Regions from separate parts of the Amycolatopsis sp. lyj-108 genome, predicted to be linked through region 1. Evidence: predicted binding sites of a transcription regulator. Region 1 holds the regulator's gene; each other region holds the start of a gene.

Evidence for each region. The regulator HspR, encoded in region 1, represses chaperone genes until heat shock. The targets are predictions, from matches to a motif close to ANNTTGAGTNNNNNNNACTCAANNT.
Region 2: the regulator HspR is predicted to act here: its motif matches at 1,714-1,738, upstream of ACLJO0_RS18155 (adenylate cyclase).
Region 3: the regulator HspR is predicted to act here: its motif matches at 1,724-1,748, upstream of lon (endopeptidase La).

The regions. Positions count from the first base shown of each region.
Region 1 is NZ_JAJPWQ010000001.1:495,930-499,154, reverse strand. It holds gene ACLJO0_RS02435 (lytic polysaccharide monooxygenase) at 1-417, shown strand, start outside; gene ACLJO0_RS02430 (DUF305 domain-containing protein) at 414-1,013, shown strand; gene ACLJO0_RS02425 (heat shock protein transcriptional repressor HspR) at 1,060-1,488, opposite strand; gene dnaJ (molecular chaperone DnaJ) at 1,494-2,669, opposite strand; gene grpE (nucleotide exchange factor GrpE) at 2,703-3,225, opposite strand, start outside.
Region 2 is NZ_JAJPWQ010000004.1:440,176-443,400, forward strand. It holds gene ACLJO0_RS18145 (hypothetical protein) at 236-676, opposite strand; gene ACLJO0_RS18150 (hypothetical protein) at 694-1,629, opposite strand; gene ACLJO0_RS18155 (adenylate cyclase) at 1,739-2,707, shown strand; gene ACLJO0_RS18160 (hypothetical protein) at 2,710-3,225, shown strand, end outside.
Region 3 is NZ_JAJPWQ010000002.1:508,388-511,612, reverse strand. It holds gene ACLJO0_RS08720 (GNAT family N-acetyltransferase) at 1-728, shown strand, start outside; gene ACLJO0_RS08715 (SAM-dependent methyltransferase) at 748-1,596, shown strand; gene lon (endopeptidase La) at 1,765-3,225, shown strand, end outside.

The DNA of each region.
Region 1 (3,225 bases):
GAGTACTACATCGGCGGCACCAAGATCGCCGACATCAGCGGCAACAACTCCGCGCCGAAGGACCCGACGTCGCACACCGTGAGCCTGAACGGCTTCAGCGGCCGCCAGAAGGTGCTCGCCATCTGGAACATCGCGGACACGCCGATGGCCTTCTACAGCTGCATCGACCTGCAGATCGGCGGCGGCAACCCGCCCACCACGAGCAACCCGCCGACCACCAGCAACCCGCCCACGACGTCGAACCCGCCCACCAGCACCAGCAACCCGCCCGCCGGCGGCACCTGGGCGGCCGGGACGGCGTACTCGGTCGGCAGCATGGTGACCTACGGCGGCGCGACCTATCGCTGCCAGCTGGCGCACACCGCGCTGCAGGGCTGGGAACCGCCGAACACCCCCGCACTGTGGACCCGGCAGTGAAGCTGGCCCTCGTTCTCGTCGCCGGTCTCGTGGCCCTCGCGGGCTGCGGGACCGGTGATGGCTCACCGACCACCGCCGGCGGCCCGATCTCTCCGGTCCCCCAATCCGCCGCCGCGGCGTCCGCCGAGTACAACGACGCCGACGTGATGTTCCTGCAGATGATGATCGCCCACAACAACCAGGGCGTGGAGATCGTCAAGCTGGTGAAGGCCAAGCAGGCGCAAAAGCAGGAGCTCAAGGATCTCGCGGCCGCCATCGAGGCGACGCAGCAGACCGAGAGCACCGAAATGCGGAACTGGCTGAAGGGCTGGGGCAAACCCGAGACGGGTTCGGCCGATCCGCACGCGCACCACCATCACGGTGGCGACGGGCTCACGGACAAGGGGTTGCTCGAAGCACTGTCCAAAAAGGATGGTTCGGAGTTCACCCTCGACTTCGCGGACATCTTCGTCGCGCACCAGCACAACGGGGTCGCGCTCGCGAGGACCGAGCTGAAGGACGGCAAGAACCCGGAGGCGAAGGCGCTGGCCCAGCGGATCATGGACTCGCGCACCGGCGAAGTCCAGCAGATCCGGACCCTGGTCCCCGGCCAATAACGCAACTAGTCACCTACTTGCGCCGGATTTCCGGGCAAGTAGGTGACTAATTGCGGCGTTTGGGCTTCCAGACGACCAGGGCCGTCTGCTGCCGCAGCGGGACGAGGTCCTTGCGGTAGGAGGCGTGCACGGCCGCGGCCGTCTGTTCGGCGGTGAGGTACGCCGCCGTGAGCTCTTCGGTCAGTTCGGCGATGCGCGCCCGGAGGGCGTCGACCTGGTTTTCCAGCTCGATGATCCGCTTGATGCCCGCGAGGTTGACACCGTCCTCTTGGGACAGTCGCTGCACTTCGCGCAGCAACGCGATGTCCCGCATCGAGTAACGCCGTCCACCACCGGAGGTTCGGCCAGGCGACACGAGACCCTGGCGGTCGTAGGACCGCAGGGTCTGCGCGTGCAGGCCGGACAGCTGCGCCGCCACCGAAATGACGAACACCGGCGTGTCCTCGTCCGCACCGTGCGGCAACCCGCCGAACATCGCGCTCACCTGCCTTCGAGAAGTTCGGTGATCTCCGGTCGTGGATCGTGGTCGGCCATGGCCTCGGCGTAGGCCTCCAGCGCTTCACGCGCCTTGTCGTCCAATTTGGCCGGGATGGCCGCCTGCAGGGTGACCAGCAGGTCGCCCTGCGAGCCGTCACGCTTCGCGATTCCCTTGCCGCGCACGCGAAGCACCCGGCCGCTCGCCGTACCTTGCGGCACCTTCAGCGAGACCTTGCCCTCGAGCGTCGGCACGGTGATCGTGCCGCCGAGGGCCAGTTCCGCGAAGGACACCGGCACGGCGATCGTCAGGTCGAGGCCCTGACGCCCGAACAACGTATGCGGTGCGACGTGCACGCGGACGTACAGATCGCCCGGCTGCGCGCCGCCTCGGCCCGGTTCGCCCTGGCCGGCCAGGCGGATCCGCTGGTCGTCGGCGACGCCCGGCGGGATCCGCACGGTCAGCGTGCGGGTGCGGGTGCTGATGCCCTCGCCCGCGCATTCCGGGCAGGGGTCGTCGATGATCGTGCCGCGGCCACGGCAGTCGCGGCACGGCTCGGAGAACGCGAACGCGCCCTGGCTCCGGCTGACCAGCCCGCTGCCCTGGCAGGTCGAACACGTCCTCGGGGAGGTTCCCGGCTTCGCGCCGTTCCCGCCGCAGGTGGAGCAGGTCGCCGGACTCGACAGCCGCAGCGGCAGGGTCGCACCCTTGACCGCCTCGGTGAAGTCGATCCGGACGTCGGTCTCCACGTCCGAGCCGCGCTGCGGCCGGTTCGCCGTGGCACCGGCGGCACCACCGCGGCGGCCGAAGAGACCGCCGAGGATGTCGCCGAGGCCGCCGAAACCGCCCTGCTGCTGGCCCGCCTGGCCGAAGATGTCGCCGACGTCGAAACCGCCGCTGCCACCGCCGCCGCCCGGGAAGCCGAAGCCGCCGGGACCGCCGGAGCCGAAGAGGCGGCGAGCCTCGTCGTACTCCTTGCGCTTGGCCGTGTCGGACAGCACGCCGTACGCCTCGGAGACCGCCTTGAACTTCTTCTCGGCCTCCGCGTTGCCCGCGTTGGCGTCGGGGTGGTTCTCCTTGGCCAGCTTGCGATAGGCCTTCTTGATCTCGTCCGCGGTGGCGTCGGAGGAGACGCCCAGCTCACGGTAGAAGTCCTTACCGATCCATTCCCGTGCACTCACCGAACGTCTCCTCCTTTCACGCCGTATCGCCGATCAGCGGTTGTTCTCATCGAAAAGTTCGCCCTCGAGCGGCAGCTCGCCGCCGACGGGCGGGTCCACCGGGGCGTCCTGCGTCGCCGCCGCGGGTGCCGGAGCGGCACCCGGCTCGTGGTCGGTGACGCCGACCAGCGCCGCGCGCAGCACGCGTTCGCCGAAGCGGTAACCGCGGCGCATGACCGTGGTGACCGTCGGCCCGGCGACGTCCGGCGACGTGCTGTGCTGGACGGCCTCGTGCACGCTCGGGTCGAAGGGCTCACCCTCCGCGCCGAACGGCTCGAGCCCCGACCGCTGCAGGCTCCCGACCAGCTTCTCGCCGACCGCCTTGAAGGCACCCGTCAGATCGCCGTGCTGCTCCGCGCGCTCGAGGTCGTCGAGCAGCGGGAGCAGATCACCGACGACCGACGCCTTCGCGCCGGCGACGACCTGCTCGCGGTCACGGTCGACGCGCTTGCGGTAGTTGGCGTACTCCGCCTGGAGGCGCTGGAGATCGGCGGTGCGTTCCGCCAGCTCCTTCTCC
Region 2 (3,225 bases), on a different contig from region 1:
TAAAGAGCGTTCTATTGAGGGGTAAGGCAAAGGTGCCGGGACGCGGGGATTCGCTCGCGGCCGTGGGGCACCCCTGTCGCGAAAGCCACTTTCGGGACCCCAGGCGTTGCGAAAGTGGCTTTCGCGACACATCTCGACCATGGGTTTCAGCGGCGGTAATGACGGCTCCCTCTTCGCTACCGCACCCTACTCCCGACGTTGCGAAAGCCACTTTCGCAACCTGCCACCCTTTGCCTTACTCTCGGCTCTCGCGACGCCGCTTGCCAACGTCCAACCGGTACCGGACGACACCCACTATCACCAGTCCGACGAGAAAGAGACCCAGCGCGCCGCCTGCCGAAACCTTCCAGATCAACGGCGATCTCGTCCGGTAGGCGAATCCGTCACCGGCGAAGACCGTGTCACCCCGCGAGATCTCCTCACCCAGGATCTGCCCGCCTCCGGTACGACCGTCGGCGAAGCGCCATTTTCCGGAGCAGTAGGGGGTCTGGCCGTTCACCGCGGATCCCTCCGAGGTGCACCCCGAGATCTCGGTGACCGTGACATCCTCGCCGGTGCTCAATTCACCGATGTCGGAACCGAGGGAGCCCCAGACGACACCGAAGATCAGCAGAAAAGGAAGAAAGGCCGAAAGCGCCGAGGTAAGAACTCCGGGTTTCCGCGCGTTTTCCGGCACTGGAGTCCTTTCGTCGATCACCGGAGCTTCAGCAGGACTTCCCGCTCGAGTTTGCCGACGAGGAGGTACTCGGCCCGGTATCCGGGCGGGACCACGAAACAGACGAGACCCGTGGTGCCGTCGAAAGCGCCGGGAGCGCCGGCGCAGTCCTTGACCCGCTCCGGCTCACCGTGTTCGTCGGCCGACAGCTCCAGCGCCGAGTCACCGAAGCGAGACGCCTCGATCCGCAAGGTGAGGACGTGGAATCCACTCAACCACGCCTCGGCTCCCTCAGGCGGCCCGGACCGGCTGTCGAGCACACGCACGGCCGAATCCCCGGAGACGGCGGTCTGTCCACGGGCGAACACCGGTGGCGGCCCCCATAAGTCGCGACGGAGTTCCCAGAAATTCGGGACAGGGTCGGACACCTCGCCGTAGGCCGTCCCGCCGAACCCGACCGGCGTCAGCACCACTAACGCGGCGAAGGCCAGCCCAGCCAGGAACGGCAGCGACTTCCACGCGATGCCCGGTCTCGCCAGCCTGGCCAGCACGATGGCCGCGAGCACCAGGAGTACCCAGCCGAGGGACATCGCCGTGATCTTCTCCCACGGATGGTGGGCTTCCACGACGTCGGTGGCCCCGCGCACGGACAGAACCCGGTCCGTCACCGACGAAAGCCGGGCGACCACCGGATCGGCGAGGCCGAACGTGTCTCGTGTCGGCAATTCGATCGCGCGGCCGTCTTCGCCGATTGCCAGGACCTCGTAGCTGGTTCGCGGGCCGTGCTGTCCTTCGCTGGTCGTGGAGTTCCGTTCGGAGATCACCGCGCGCACGTCGTACACGCCGGCCAACCCCTCGACGGTCCACCGTCCGACGAAGGCCGCGACGGCTCCCCAGACGATCCCGAGCGCGAACACGACGATCTTCGCGATCGTGCGCTGACTGTCTTTCCGATCCGGTTCGCGGACGACCACCAACACCCCCTGTTCGGCTCGCCCAGTCTATTGGCCGCAGCCGCCGAGCGGCACGGGATTTGTACCCACCCCCTTGCGGACCGAAGTAAGAGTCGTCTAGACTCAAACTATGCTCACCAGGGAAGACGCCGTGGCGATGATCGAGAACACGGTCGACGCGGCCGCTCTGTTCGCCCGCCATCGCTACCGCGAACTGGCGGCCGTGCTCCACCCCGACCGCAACCCCGGCGACGACCGCGCCCACCGGGCCGCCGCCACCCTCAACCACCTCCACGACGAGTGGAAACGCGCCCGGCGCCAGACGATCACCACCGCGACCTCGGCGTACACCCTCACCGAGCCGCACGCGGTGGGCAGTGTCGCGACGACCTACCGGACCACCGGCCCTCATCTGGTCAAACTCGTCCGCGACCCGGCGCTCAACCCGCTGATCCACGCCGAGTGGGCGGCGTTGCGCACCCTCGACGGCTTCACCGAACGGCACCGGTGGCTGCGTCCCTACTACCCGCGGCTGCTCGACACCTCGGGTCCGGTGGCGCGGGGCGACCGCGCGTTCAGCGTCCTCGATCCGCTCGTCGACGGCTTCGTCACCCTCGCCGATATCGGGAAAGCCTTCCCTGGCGGGCTCGACGGCCGCGACTACGCCTGGATGCACCGGCGCCTGCTGCGCGCCGTGGCGGGCGCGCACCGCGCGGGTGTCGTCCATGGCCACCTCACCGCGGACAACGTGCTCGTCCATCCGGGACAGCACGGAATCGTCCTCGCAGGCTGGTCCTTCGCCGTCGAAGACGGTGTGCTCCCGCTGGCGACGGACAACTCCGTCCAGTACCCATCGGAAGTCCACAGAGGACTCCCGATGACCGCGGCGACGGACGTCCACATGCTCCACCGCATGATGCTGGAACTACTGGCACCGAACGAAACCCGCCAACGCGAGTTCGCGACGTGGTGCACCCAGGACATCCCGGCACAACGACCCGAAGCCGCCGATCTGCTCGACGAGTACGACGAACTGCTCGCCGACCTGTACGGCCCCCGCACCTTCCGACCCTTCACCATCCCCGAGACAGGAGCCTGACCATGGGACACGGACACTGGGACGACAACGCCTACGCCGCCGCGAGGACCTTCCGCGCGGCCAAGGGCGAGGACGATTTCGGCTACACCGCCGATCTCCGCTCCAAACCCGCGAAAGAGTGGAAGGTCGCGCCCGCGCTCGATCCGCTGAACGCCGTGCGGGAATGCCGGGATTCGGCCGACCACACCGATTCGACGCCGATCGCGGTGCTGTTCGACGTCACCGGCTCGATGCGCCGGGTGCCGCGGATCATGCAGGGCAAGCTCGGCAAACTGCACGGCCTGCTCAAACGCCGGGGTTACCTGGCCGATCCGCAGATGCTGTTCGGCGCGATCGGCGACGCCGACAGCGACCGGGTCCCGTTGCAGATCGGCCAGTTCGAATCGGACAACCGGATGGACGAGCAGCTGCGCACGATCTTCCTCGAAGGCGGTGGAGGCGGGCAGAAGAGCGAATCCTACGAGCTGGCCGCCTACTTCATGGCGAGGCACGTGGTCACCGACGCTTGGCAGAACCGC
Region 3 (3,225 bases), on a different contig from region 1:
TCGAAGCGCGACTCACCGGCCCTCACCCGGAAGCGGCCCTTGACGCATTACTCACCCGATGGGATGAACATCTGAAGACCGTGGCCCCACCAGGGGATGTCGAGACGGCGGCGACCGTGGTGCGGCCGAGCCGTGACTCCCCCGGCTCGGCCGAATTGCTGCGCCGCGGCTTCGCGCCGGTGCTGGTGATCGCGGTCCGCCCGGCCGACCGGCTCGCCGTGACGGGACCGCCCGCCACTCCCGGAGTGCACATCCGGCCCGCCGAAGCCGATGATCTCGAAACCGCCGTCGGACTCGAACTGGAATTGCAGCGTTACGACGCGCAGTTCGGTTCTGTCACCTTGCGCGAGGGCGCGGAGGAAACGATCGCCGCGGACCTGTCGAAACACCTGGGCCGGGAGAACCCGACGTTGTGGATCGCCGAGTTGTACGGGCGGGCGCTCGGGATGGTGCGGGTGCAGTTCCCCGGCGAGACGGCGTGGGTCAGCGGCCGGGTCGCGGCCGACCGGGTCGGCTACCTGTCGTCGCTGGCAGTGGCCGAACCGGCGCGTTCGAGCGGGGTGGGGACGGCGCTCGCCGCGCACGCGCACCAGATCTTCGACGAGTGCGGCACCGAAGCCGTGCTGCTGCACCACGCGCTGGCCAACCCGCGCTCGACGCCGTTCTGGTACGCGCAGGGCTACCGGCCGCTCTGGACGTACTGGCAGCGCCGACCGGCGGTGCCCTGATCCCGATAGGCTCGTTTTCGTGAAGAAGGACGAGGACGCGGCCCCGGTGGCGCCGACGGGTGTCGACACCGAAAAGCCGTCCGCGGCGAGGATCTACGACTGGTTCCTCGGCGGGACCCACAACTGGGCGGTCGATCGCGAGTTCGCCCGCGCGCTGGAAAAGCAGTGGCGGTGGGTCAAACCGGGCGCGCGGCACAACCGCGAGTTCATGAACCGGGTCGTGCGCGCCGCGCTGAACGCGGGGATCCGGCAGTTCATCGATCTGGGTTCCGGTGTCCCGACAGCCGGGAACGTGCACGAGATCCTCCAGGAGGAACTGGAGCCTGGTGACACGGCGAAGGTCGTGTACGTCGACTACGAGCCTGTCGCGGTGGCGCACGCGGAGCTGATCCTCGAACGGCACGAGGCGACCGGCTGGGCCGGGATCGTCCACGCGGACATGCGGCGGCCGAAGGACGTCCTGCGGCATCCGGAGACGTTGCGGCTGATCGATTTCGACCAGCCGGTATGCCTGATGATGATGGCCGTCCTGCATTTCGCCGGGCCGCAGGACGATCCGCCCACGCTGGTCGCGACCTACCGGAACGCGCTGGCGCCGGGCAGCTGGCTGGGGCTGTCCCATATGAGCTTCGGCGGCCAGACCGGCGAGGACGCCGACGGGCTCCACTGGATGGTCGAGCAGTACCGGAAGACGAGCAACCCGGTGTGGATGCGGGACCGCGAAGAGATCGAGCCGCTCTTCGGGGACTGGCCGCTGCTGGAGCCCGGCGTCGTCCACCTGCCCGACTGGCGGCCGGTGCGGGAGCTGCGGCGGGACGAGGAAGGTGCCCGGCCGTTCGCCTGGTGCGGGGTCGCCGTCCACCCCTGACATCCGACCTCTGACCCGGACGCGTCGCCTTTAGCGGGCTAACCGTCACGCATTGGGGCGCAGAGGTCGGAGGGGTGGGGTGATCGCTGACGGCGAACGCGGAAAGGAAACAAACGGGTCGATCGGAGAGTTGAGCTAGGCAGACTCAACTAACCGAGGAGTGCACAGATGACCGACAACCGCCTCCTGCCCGTCCTCCCGCTCGATGACGACGTCGTGCTGCCGGGCATGATCGTCCCGCTCGACCTCGCCGACACGGAGACGCGGGCCGCGGTGGAGTCCGCCCAGGCCAACACGCCTGCCCAGGCTTCCTTCCCGGGGATCCGGTCCAGCGCCGCCACCAAGGCCGAGGTGCTGATCGTCCCCCGCGTCCACGGCGAGTACGCCGAACTCGGCACCATCGCGACCGTCGAGCGCATCGGGCGCGTGCCCGGCGGCAAGACCGCGGTGCTGCTGCGCGGCACCCGCCGCGCCGTCGTCGGCCGCATCGCCGACGGCCCCGGCGCCGCCCGCTGGGTGCACGCCGAGGTCGCCACCGAGACCACCGACGACAACTCCGCGAAGCTCGCGTCCGAGTACAAGAGCGTCGTCCTCGCGATCCTCCAGCAGCGTGGCGGCTGGCAGATGATCGACGCCGTCCAGGAGGTCGAGGACCCGTCCGCGCTCGCCGACCTCGCGGGCAACTCGTCGTACCTGAACACTGAGCAGAAGCTCGAACTGCTCTCCACGCTCGATGTTTCGGCACGGCTCGAAAAGGCGCTCGAATGGAGCCGCGAGCAGCTGGCCGAACTCGAGGTCACCGACACCATCCGCAAGGACGTCCAGGAGGGCATGGAGAAGCAGCAGAAGGAGTTCCTGCTGCGCCGCCAGCTCGAAGCGATCCGCAAGGAGCTGGGCGAACTCGACGGCACCGCCAACGACGACGACTACCGCGCCCGCGTCGAGGCCGCCGAGCTGCCGGACGCGGTCAAGAAGGCCGCACTGTCCGAAGTGGACAAACTGGGGCGGACCTCCGACCAGTCCCCCGAGGGCGGCTGGATCCGCACGTGGCTGGACACGGTCCTCGAACTGCCGTGGAACGAGCGCACCACCGACGTCTACGACATCGCCGCCGCGCGAGACATCCTCGACGCCGATCACGCCGGTCTCGACGATGTGAAGGAACGCATCATCGAGTACCTGGCCGTGCGCAAGCGTCGCGCGGAGTCGGGGCTGGGCCCGGTCGGCGGACGGCGTTCGGGCGCGGTACTGGCGCTCGCCGGTCCTCCCGGGGTCGGCAAGACGTCGCTCGGCGAGTCCGTGGCGAAGGCGATGGGCCGCAAGTTCGTCCGCGTGGCGCTCGGCGGTATCCGCGACGAAGCCGAGATCCGCGGTCACCGCCGCACCTACGTCGGCGCCCTGCCCGGCCGGATCGTCCGTGCCATCAAGGAAGCCGGCTCGATGAACCCGGTCGTGCTGCTCGACGAGATCGACAAGGTCGGCGCCGACTACCGCGGCGACCCGACGGCCGCGCTGCTGGAGGTGCTGGACCCGGAGCAGAACCACACGTTCCGCGACCACTACCTCGAGGTCGAACTGGACCTGTCCGACGTGGTGTTCCTCGCGACGGCGAACGCGCTCGAGACCATC